3 regions of the Acuticoccus kandeliae genome follow, and region 1 is predicted to be linked to each of the others. Evidence: predicted binding sites of a transcription regulator. Region 1 holds the regulator's gene; each other region holds the start of a gene.
What was found. The regulator PhoB, encoded in region 1, activates phosphate uptake and scavenging genes when phosphate is short. The targets are predictions, from matches to a motif close to TGTCATNNANCTGTCAT.

Region 2: a site for PhoB is predicted at 1,398-1,414, ahead of DBV35_RS25250 (PhoX family protein). Genes of this name have one in related genera too.
Region 3: a site for PhoB is predicted at 1,910-1,926, ahead of DBV35_RS06375 (esterase-like activity of phytase family protein). Genes of this name have one in related genera too.

The regions. Positions count from the first base shown of each region.
Region 1 covers NZ_QBBV01000003.1:30,846-34,118, reverse strand. The annotation lists gene pstB (phosphate ABC transporter ATP-binding protein PstB) at 1-289, shown strand, start outside; gene phoU (phosphate signaling complex protein PhoU) at 332-1,060, shown strand; gene phoB (phosphate regulon transcriptional regulator PhoB) at 1,063-1,755, shown strand; gene DBV35_RS19480 (GcrA family cell cycle regulator) at 1,801-2,421, opposite strand; gene DBV35_RS19475 (aspartate aminotransferase family protein) at 2,616-3,273, shown strand, end outside.
Region 2 covers NZ_QBBV01000004.1:442,507-445,779, reverse strand. The annotation lists gene DBV35_RS25250 (PhoX family protein) at 1-1,325, opposite strand, end outside; gene DBV35_RS25245 (VOC family protein) at 1,611-2,039, shown strand; gene DBV35_RS25240 (GFA family protein) at 2,144-2,572, shown strand; gene DBV35_RS25235 (family 8 glycosyl hydrolase) at 2,627-3,273, opposite strand, start outside.
Region 3 covers NZ_QBBV01000001.1:1,388,439-1,391,711, forward strand. The annotation lists gene DBV35_RS06370 (DUF4396 domain-containing protein) at 1-449, shown strand, start outside; gene DBV35_RS06375 (esterase-like activity of phytase family protein) at 486-1,850, opposite strand; gene DBV35_RS06380 (FAD-dependent oxidoreductase) at 1,978-3,024, shown strand; gene DBV35_RS06385 (hypothetical protein) at 3,088-3,270, shown strand.

The DNA.
Region 1 (3,273 bases):
GTGCATCGCCCGCGCGATCGCCGTCAGCCCGGAAGTCATCCTGATGGACGAGCCGTGCTCGGCGCTCGACCCGATCGCCACGGCCCGCGTCGAAGAGTTGATCCGCGAGTTGCGTGAAAACTATACGATCGTCATCGTGACGCACTCGATGAGCCAGGCGCAGCGCGTGTCCGACCGCACCGCCTATTTCCACCTCGGCTATCTTGTCGAGGAAGGCCCGACTGAGAATATTTTCAACGATCCGCAAGAGAAGCGGACGAAGGACTATATCACCGGCGTTTTCGGCTGATCGTATCGTCGAGGCGCACGGACAATCTGGAGGATGACGTCCGTGACGGATAGTGTTCGCGACCGGCAGCGTGAGTTGCAGAGTCTTGCCGGTGAGATCGCAGAGATGGGCGGGCTCGCCGAGCGCCTCGTGATGGACAGCGTGATCGCGCTGACCCGGATCGACACCCAGCTCGCCCGCGCCGTGATCGCCGCCGATCAGCGTCTCGACGCCATGCAGCGCACGGTCGAGGCGCACGCGGTCGATCTGATCGCGGCGCACCGTCCGGTCGACAAGCCGCTGCGCGAGCTCGTGGCGGCGCTGCGCATCTCCTCCGACCTCGAACGGGTCGGGGACCTTGCGAAGAACAACGCCAAGCGCGTCCTCGCGATCGAGGGGCGGATCCATCCGACCCGCGTGGCGCTCGGCGTGGAGCACATGTCCGACATCGCGCTCGAGCAGCTGAAGGCCGTGCTCGACGCGTTCACGAGCCAGGACCTCTCCGCCGCCCTCGAAGTGCGCAATCGCGACGACGAGGTCGACGCCATCTACACGTCCATTTTCCGCGAGCTTCTGACCTACATGATGGAAGACCCGCGGAACATCACCTTCTGCACCCACCTCCTGTTCTGCGCGAAGAACATCGAGCGCATCGGCGACCACGCGACCAACATCGCCGAGAACATCCACTACCTCGTCACCGGCGAGCAGCCGGCCGAGGCACGGGTGAAGGCCGACACGTCCGCCTACCTGCCCGCCGACTTCACCAGCAAACCCCCTAGGAGTTCCTGATCGTGCCACGGGTCATGATCGTGGAGGATGAGGAACCCCTCATTCTCCTCCTGCGCTACAATCTCGAAGCCGACGGATATGATGTCGAGGCTTGCCGACGCGGCGACGAAGCCGAGCTGCGCCTCCTCGAAGAACTCCCGGACCTTCTGATTCTCGACTGGATGCTGCCGGGCCTCTCCGGCATCGAGCTGTGCCGCCGCATCCGCTCGCGGCCCCAGTCCGAGCACCTGCCGGTCGTCATGCTGACCGCGCGCGGCGAGGAGACGGAGCGCATCCGCGGCCTCGCGACCGGCGCGGACGATTATGTCGTGAAGCCGTTCTCGACGCCTGAGCTGATGGCGCGCGTGCGGGCGATCCTGCGCCGCTCGAAGCCGGAGGTGGTCTCCTCGATGCTGCGCGCGGGCGATATCGAGCTCGACCGAACGACGCACCGCGTCCGCCGCGCGACGCGCGAGGTCCATCTCGGCCCGACCGAGTTCCGCCTTCTGGAATTCCTGATGCAGTCCCCCGGCCGCGTCTTCTCGCGCGAGCAGCTTCTCGACGGGGTGTGGGGACGGGACGTCTATGTCGACGAGCGCACCGTCGACGTCCATATCGGCCGGCTGCGCAAGGCGATGAACCGCGGCAAGGCCCGCGACCCGATCCGCACGGTGCGCGGCGCCGGCTACGCCTTCAACGACCAGTTCGCGCGCTGAGGCGCGCGGGCCCGGCGGTCGCAGCCGGGGGAACGGGAGGCCGCCTCAGTGCGGCCTGTCCTTGCCCTTCTTGGCGACGCGCTGCGGGAACGCGAGATCAGCGTGCGCATTGCAATAGACGGCACCCGGCGTCGTCCGCGCGCCGCAAAAATGGAAGCGCGGATCGGACGGATCGCCGATCGGCCAGCGGCAATGGGAATGTCCGAGATCGAGCAGCGTGATCCCACCGCGCAGCGGCACGACCTCCGCGACCGGCTCGGGCTGGGGCGGGGCGATCATCGGCGGCGCCTCGCGCTCCACCACCTTCACCACGGTCGAGCCGACGGCCATGACGCGCGGCTGCGCGCCGGCGGGCTTCGGCCGCGCGACGTGGGGCGGGACGGACGGCGCCGGCGCGCTGACGGTGCGCTGGCGCGTCGGACGGGCCTTCGGCGTTTTGACGCGCCCAGACAGGCCCAGTCGATGGATCTTGCCGATCACCGCATTGCGGCTGACGCCGCCAAGGGTGGTCGCGATCTGGGAGGCCGAATGGCCTTCCGCCCAGAGTTTCCGCAGCACTTCGATTCGCTCGTCGGTCCAGCTCATCGGGCAACCCCCTTTGTCCACGGCCGATCCACAGGGACTCCACAGCCGCACGCCGACGATCGGCGCCAGGAAGCGCGGCAAACCGTGAGGAGTATGCGGGGCACGCGAAATCGTGCCTTGCTGACGCGAATCCTAGGAGATTTGACGAATCACCGTCTATGCCCTCGGACTCACGGACGACTCGAACCTTGCTTTTTCCCCAACCATCGGGAAGAAAGCCCGCTCGTTCCCGCCACATCAAAAGTTTCATGTGGAGAAGCGCGAAAGGCGCCGAAATGACCCTCAACAGCCTGTTCAAGAACTACAACCGCGTCGACATCTCCTTCGAGAAGGGGGAGGGCGTGTGGCTCGAGGGTTCGGACGGGCGACGATATCTCGACATGGGAGCCGGCATTGCGGTGACCGCGCTCGGGCACGCCCATCCCCATCTCGTCGAGACGCTGCGGGAGGCCGCGGGCAAGGTCTGGCACACGTCCAACCTCTACCGGATTCCGGAGCAGGAGCGGCTCGCCGAGCGGCTGTGCGCGGCGACCTTCGCCGACCGGGTCTTCTTCTGCAACTCGGGCGCCGAGGCGAACGAGGCGGCGATCAAGGCCGCGCGCCGCTATCATTATGTGAAGGGCGCGCCGAACCGGACCCGCATCATCACCGTCGAGGGCGCCTTCCACGGCCGCACGCTCGGCACGATCGCGGCCGGCGGCTCGCCCAAATATCTGGAAGGCTTCGGTGAGCCCCTCACCGGGTTCGATCAGGTGCCGTTCAACGACCTGAAGGCCGCCGAAGCGGCGATCGGGCCGGATACGGCCGCCATCATGGTCGAGCCGATCCAGGGCGAGGGCGGCATCCGCGTCATGGACCGGCAGGTCCTGAAGGGCCTGCGGGCGCTGTGCGACAAGCACGGCCTCTTGCTCGTCTTCGACGAGGTACAGACCG
Region 2 (3,273 bases), on a different contig from region 1:
ATCGCGGTCGGGTTCACGGCGACCCATTCCGGGCGGTCCATGGTGGTGGCGCCGACGGCCGAGCCCGCGGTGCGGGTGAAGATCGCGATCATGGCCGCGTCCATCCCCGTCGTCTCGGGGGTGAGGGCGAGCCACTCGCCGGTCATGTCGTCGTTGAACTTCGCGACATAGAGCTGGCCCTCGGTGAGGAGGGTCGAGGTGTCGCCGCCCGGGACATAGATGTCGCGTGAGAGCCACTTGTAGATGAACTCGCCACGCTCATCGTCGCCCATATAGACGACGACGCGGCCGTCCGGCGCGATCGCCGCGGCGGCGTTCTCGTGCTTGATGCGGCCGAGCGCGGTGCGCTTCACCGGCGTGGAGGTCGGGTCGGACGGGTCGATCTCGACGATGTAGCCCGCGCGGTGCGGCTCGTTCGGGTTCTTCGTCACGTCGAAGCGCGCGTCGAACGCATGATAGTTGTAGCCCGCGCCCTTGGCGTTGATGCCGTAGCGCTTGTAGCCGTTGGCGACCGTCTCGTCGGACGGCAGGTCGCCGTTCGCGCCGAAATAGCCGTTGAAGTTCTCTTCGCAGGTCAGATAGGTGCCCCAGGGGGTCTGGCCCGCGCCGCAATTGTTGAAGGTGCCGAGCGACTGCGTGCCGGTCGGGTCGGCTTCGGTCTGCAGCAGCGGATGGCCGGCGGCCGGGCCGTCGATCGCCATCGGGGAGAGGTGCGTGATGCGGCGGTTGAACGGGCTGTCGGTGACGACGGTCCAGCCGTCCTCGCCCTCGGCGATCTCCATCACGGCGACGCCCTGGAGCTTCTGCAGGAGCTCGACGTCTTCCGCGGTCGCCGGCGTGCCGTCGGCGGTGTGCGGCAGGTTGATGTCGTTGTTCACGTATTCGCTGTTGACGGCGAGGATCTCGTGGCCGTCGACCAGGAAGAGCTCCATGCCGTCGGTGTTCTCACCGAAGACGCGGTCGGCGCCGGCGTTGGGGATGCCGGCCTTCGGGTCGAACGCGGGCGCGTCGGAGAAGAGCGGGTCGCCGCAGCGCACGAGGACCTTCCAGTTGTAGCCGGCCGGAACGTGGATGGTGGAATCGGTCTGCGCGGCGATCTGCTCGAAGGCGAAGCGCGAGGTCTGCGCGGCCTCGGCGGTGCCGCCCTTCACGAAGGCGCTGCCCATGACGAGCGCGCCGGAGCCGAAGGCGAGAGTGCCGCCGAGGAAGCCGCGCCGGGAGATGGCGCGCTCGACGACCCGGTCAAATTCCTGGACCTCGGGGCGGGGGAAGTTCAGCTCATCCCACTCGTCGGCCGAAAGCTTTGTCTTGTTGATCGGTTCCAAGATTCGACACTCCTGCGAAGCAGCAAAATCCTCGGCTGGATGCCAAGGTCAGAATACGTCTAATTTTAATATTTGACAGTGAAATGACACCGGGGGTTTCCGTTAAGCATCTGAAATATAAGAGAGAATTGTATATTTCTTCAGGTTGGGGCATGGGCTTTTCTCATCCTGCGGCAATACTGCGCGGGCCTCTCCGCGCCCGGGATCGACAAATCGGCGGAGGCCTTTATGTGGTCCCTTGTGCCGCGCCGTCCGTGCGGCGCGCGACGGCAGGGAGGGACGGAGATGACTCCGCAACGGGTGACGCTCATCACCTTGGGTGTCGAGGACATGGCGCGGGCGCGGGCCTTTTACGGCGCGCTCGGCTGGGTCGAGGTGCCGGGCGAGACCGACAGCGTGGTCTTCTACAGGATGGCGGGCTCGGCGCTCGCGCTCTTCGGCAAGGCCGATCTGGCGCAGGACCAGGGGCGGCTGGACGCCGCGCTCGGCACCGGCGCGGTGACGCTCGCGCAGAATTTCCCCGACGCCGCCGCGGTGGACGCCGCCTTCGAGGCCGCGCTCGCGGCCGGGGCGCGGCCGCTGAAGCGGCCCGAGAAGGTCTTCTGGGGCGGCTATTCGGGCTACTATGAAGACCCCGACGGCCACGTCTGGGAGGTCGCGCACAACCCCTTCTGGCACCTCGACGCGGACGGGGCGCTCACGATCCCGCAATAGACCGAGACGCCCTTCGCGCACACGCCCGCCTCGCAGACGCCCTCTGGCCGGATCATGGCCGCCGTCCGTGCTATCCTTTCGCGCCCTTATCCTGGGAGGACATGATGGCGAATACGCACGAAGGCTCCTGCTTCTGTGGCGCGGTCAAGATCGAGGTGACGGGGGACCCCGTCGCGATGGGATATTGTCATTGCACGAGTTGCCGGCAGTGGTCCGCCGGTCCCGTAAATGCATTTACCTTGTGGGCCCCCGAGACGGTCCGCGTGGTCAAGGGGGAGGAGCATCTCAAGGTCTTCAGCAAGACCGCGTTCACGGACCGCAAGTGGTGCGCGCTGTGCGGCGGCCACCTGATGGCGGGCCATCCGACGATCAACCTCGTCGATGTCTACGCCGCGATCCTGCCCACCGTCGCGTTCCATCCCGGCGTCCACGTGAACTACGCCGAGACCGTCCTGCCCATGAAGGACGGCTTGCCCAAGCTGAAGGACTTCCCCGCCGAGTTCGGCGGCTCCGGCGAGATGGTGCCCGAGTAGCGCCGCTCCACCGCGCGGAGCGCCCCGGTCCGACGCGGCCGGGGCGCGCATCCATCAGAAGCGGATGCACTCCGGGTGCTTGGTGTAGAGCTGGTGGATCACGATCAGATGGAGCGCGGAGCTGAAATAGGTCTCCGGGCGGAACTGGAGGAGCTCGATCGGGATCGCCTCACCAGAGGCCACGCAGGCAACCGAGGCCGCGATCAGCCGGTAGCCCGAATTCTGCATATGGCCGACGCGCTCGCCGCGGCCCGGATCGAAGATGCCGGGGATGCCGCCATATTGCTTGAAGCGGTCGTCGATGATCTTCAGCACATCCGGCCGCGCGGCCCACGGCGTCGACAAGATGTTGATGGGCGCGCGGATCGCGTCATAGGACGAGCGCTTCGGGAAGTTGCGCGCGGGGACGGGATGGTCCGGGTCTGCGACCGAGGTCCAGTCGCTGGGATTCCAGGCCTGGAGCACCCTCAGATAGAAGGACCAGCCGGTCTCGATCGCCGCGCCCCAGGGGTGCTGCGGGGCAAGGTCCGCCACCACCTGCATCATGTCGAAATGATAGTAGGAGAGGTTCACCACCGGCCCGTCCGGCTGCGACGGGGGCATGAAGCCCACCTTTCCCGGCAGCATCACGACGCGGCCCTTGTGGTTCACGAGGACGGACTTGCCGAGCGAGTCGGCCGTCTGCGCGGCGTAGGCGAGAT
Region 3 (3,273 bases), on a different contig from region 1:
TCCATTGCGGGGCCGGCTGCACGGTCGGCGACATCCTCGCCGAGATCCTGATGTTCCTGGTGCCGTCGATCGCGCTGGCGTTCGGCTACCAGTCGCTCTTTTCGGAGCGGATCTTCGCCGTCTGGGTGTTCGACTTCATCCTCGCCTTCGGCTTTGGCATCGTCTTCCAGTATCTCGCGATCGTGCCGATGCGCGGGCTCGGCTTCGTCGAGGGGATCGTCGCGGCGCTGAAGGCGGACGCGCTGTCGCTGACGGCGTGGCAGGTCGGCATGTACGGCGTGATGGGGATCGCGCACTTCTGGCTGTTCGGCGCGGTCTTCGGCGTGCCGCTCGAGGCGTCCATGCCGGAATTCTGGTTCTTCATGCAGGTCGCGATGCTGGCGGGGCTCGCCACGAGCTACCCCGCCAACTGGTTCCTCCTGAAGGCCGGCATCAAGGAGGTGATGTAGCGGCGCGCCGAAGCGCGCCGCCGCGCGTCCTGCGGCTCACTTCGCCGCGAGGAATTCCGGCACGGAGAGGAGGAAGAACTCGTTGTTCATCGCCTCGTCGAGCTGGCGGCCCGAGGAGAAGGGCAGGTTGTTGTCGGTGCCGACGAGGATGTGCGTGTCGTCGATCTTCATGACGTCCTCGATCGTGAAGAACGGCACGGTGTAGGTCCCGCTCATGTCGCGGTCGGCGGCCGTGTCGAGGAGGGCGAGGCCGTTCGGATCGTCGATGTTCATGAGGTCGATGTGGCCGATGCGGCGCACGGTGCCGTCCTCGTGGACGTCGGCGGTGTCGATGAGGACGATGCGCTTGATCATCGCCGGGTTCGGGAAGCAGTCCGGCGTCGCCTCGCCTTCGCACTTCAGGCTCGGGTCGCCTTCGCCATTGTCACGCTCGATGACGAGGGCGCGGGTCTCGTCGATGAAGTTGAAGTCGCCGATCGCGGTGGCGCCGTCGGCGAGCGGGAACTTGATGACCTCGCCCGTCCACTCGGTGGTCTTCGGGTCGAAGGCCATGACGGTGAGGACCGGCTCGCCGGCCGCGCCCGTCTCGTCCATGAGCGGCTTCTCGAGCATCGCCCAGAGGAGGCCGGTGCCCGGCTGGAGCGCCATGCCCTCATAGCCACCGGAGCGGGCGACGCGGAAATCCTTGCCGGCGACGGCCGGGACGCGCACGGACGGGTTGTCCGGGCCCTTGAGGACCGCGCCGTCGAGGATCGTCGGGTAGACGCCGGTGACGACGCCGTCCTTGGTCGCGCGGATGATGTAGGGGCCGAACTCGTCGCCGATGAAGATCTCGTCGCCGACGATCTGGAGGCTCTCGGTGTCGAAATCGGAGCCGGTGAGGTAGCGCTCCTTCGTGCCTTCATAGGCGATGCGGAAGGGGACGACCTTGTTCGGGTCCTTCAGGAAGATGGTCTCCTTCACCGAGATGGCACCGTTCTCGAGGTCCGGCGTCAGCTTGTGGAAGAAGAGGAGCGTGTCGGGGCTGTTGGCCTTGGAGCCGAAGCCGTTGTCGGTCAGCGCGTAGATCGAGCCGTCCTCGGCGCGCTCCATCGCGAAGCCGGAGAAACCCTGGAGGGGCTGGCCGATGAAGGGGAAGAAGAGGCCCGTGCCGCGCTTGCCGTGGAAGGCGCCGACATCGCCCTCGACGCTCATCGGGGCGTCGATGCGGTTGTCGCCGCCGGCGAACTTGCCGCTGATCCAGGCGTCGGCCGGCGCATCGGCCGGGGGCGTGATCAGCGACAGGGCCGGGATGTAGGCGTGGCCGGCGAGGGTCGCCGGGAACACGGTTTCGTCCTGCGCGAGGGCAGGAGCCAGCATCAGCGCCGAAAGCGCCACCGCGAGACCGGTGTGACGAAGCATGGAAACTCTCCATTGCGTGATTGGTGCCGATGCCGGTAGCGGCTGCCATTGACGGGCCGATGACTGTTCTTTGACAGTTCGGCAAAGCCCCATATCTCTTGCATCTCGGCAGCCTCGGGAGGTCGTCATGCACGTGTTCATCGCCGGTGCGGGGCCGGTCGGTCTGAGCGCCGCGATCGCGCTCATCGGTCGTGGCCATCGTGTGACGATCGCGGACCGCGACCCCGGCATCACCGACGAGTCGCGCGCCGTCGCGGTGAACCACAACTCGCTGACCCTGCTTGCCCCATCCGGCGCCGCCCAGCGCATCCTGGAGACCGGGCAGCGCGTGCGGCGCGTGCGGATCATGCGCGACGGGGCGGTGCTGTCGCGCATCAAGGTGCCCGGCCAGGACCGGCGCTGGCCGACGATGGTGGCGCTGCCCCAGAGCGCGACCGAGGGCATCATGGCGGAGGTGCTGGCGCGGATCGGCGGCTCCGTCCGCTGGAACACGGAGCTGAAGACGATCACCCAGTCCGATCGCGGCGTCTCTGCCACCCTTGCCGACCGCGAGACGGGCGAGACCAGCGCGGTGGAGGCCGATTTCGCGCTCGGCGCAGAGGGCTCTCACAGCGCGACGCGCACCGCCCTCGGCATCGCCTTCGAGGGGCGCGTCCTCCCGAACGATTGGAGCCTCGCCGACATCACCTGCGACTGGCCCTACGAGGAGGACGCGTGCGCGGTTCTCGGCGAGAGGGGCGAGATCAACTTCTTCATCACGCTCGGCAACGGGCGCTTCCGCGCGATCGGCAACCATCCGGACGTGCTTGGCGTCGCGCGCGGCATGATGAATGTGCGCGAGGTCCATTGGGCGAACCCGTTCACCGTCAATCTGCGCGTCGCGGCGGCGATGGGGCGGGGGCGGATCGCGATCGCCGGGGACGCCGCGCACACCCATTCGCCGGTCGGCGGGCAAGGGATGAATCTCGGTATCGCCGACGCGTTCTCCTTCGCCGACGCCGCGGACGAGGGTGACCTCGCGCCTTATTTCGCCGCCCGCCCGCGCCATGCGCGGCGCATCGTCGGCGGCACCGACCGGGCCTATCGCCTCCTGTCGTCCACGTCGCCGGCGGCGCGCCTCGCGCGCGACACGCTGTTGCGCGGTGCCGGCGTCGTCACGCGTCTTTTGATTTAGGAGCCATTGGGGGCGGGCGCCGATTGCGCCATGTTAGGGAAAGAGGCGCTCAAGGAGATTGAGATGGTCGACGACGATCGACGCCCGAAGAAGGACGCACCCGAGCCGTCGACGCCCGCGAAGGACGCCCCGCCCGTGCCGGAGGATCCGGTGCTGACGGACGAGGAACTCGACGAGGCGTTGGACGAATCCTTCCCGGCCAGCGATCCGCTGCCGCCGCCGACGCACACCGGCCGGCACGACTGAGGC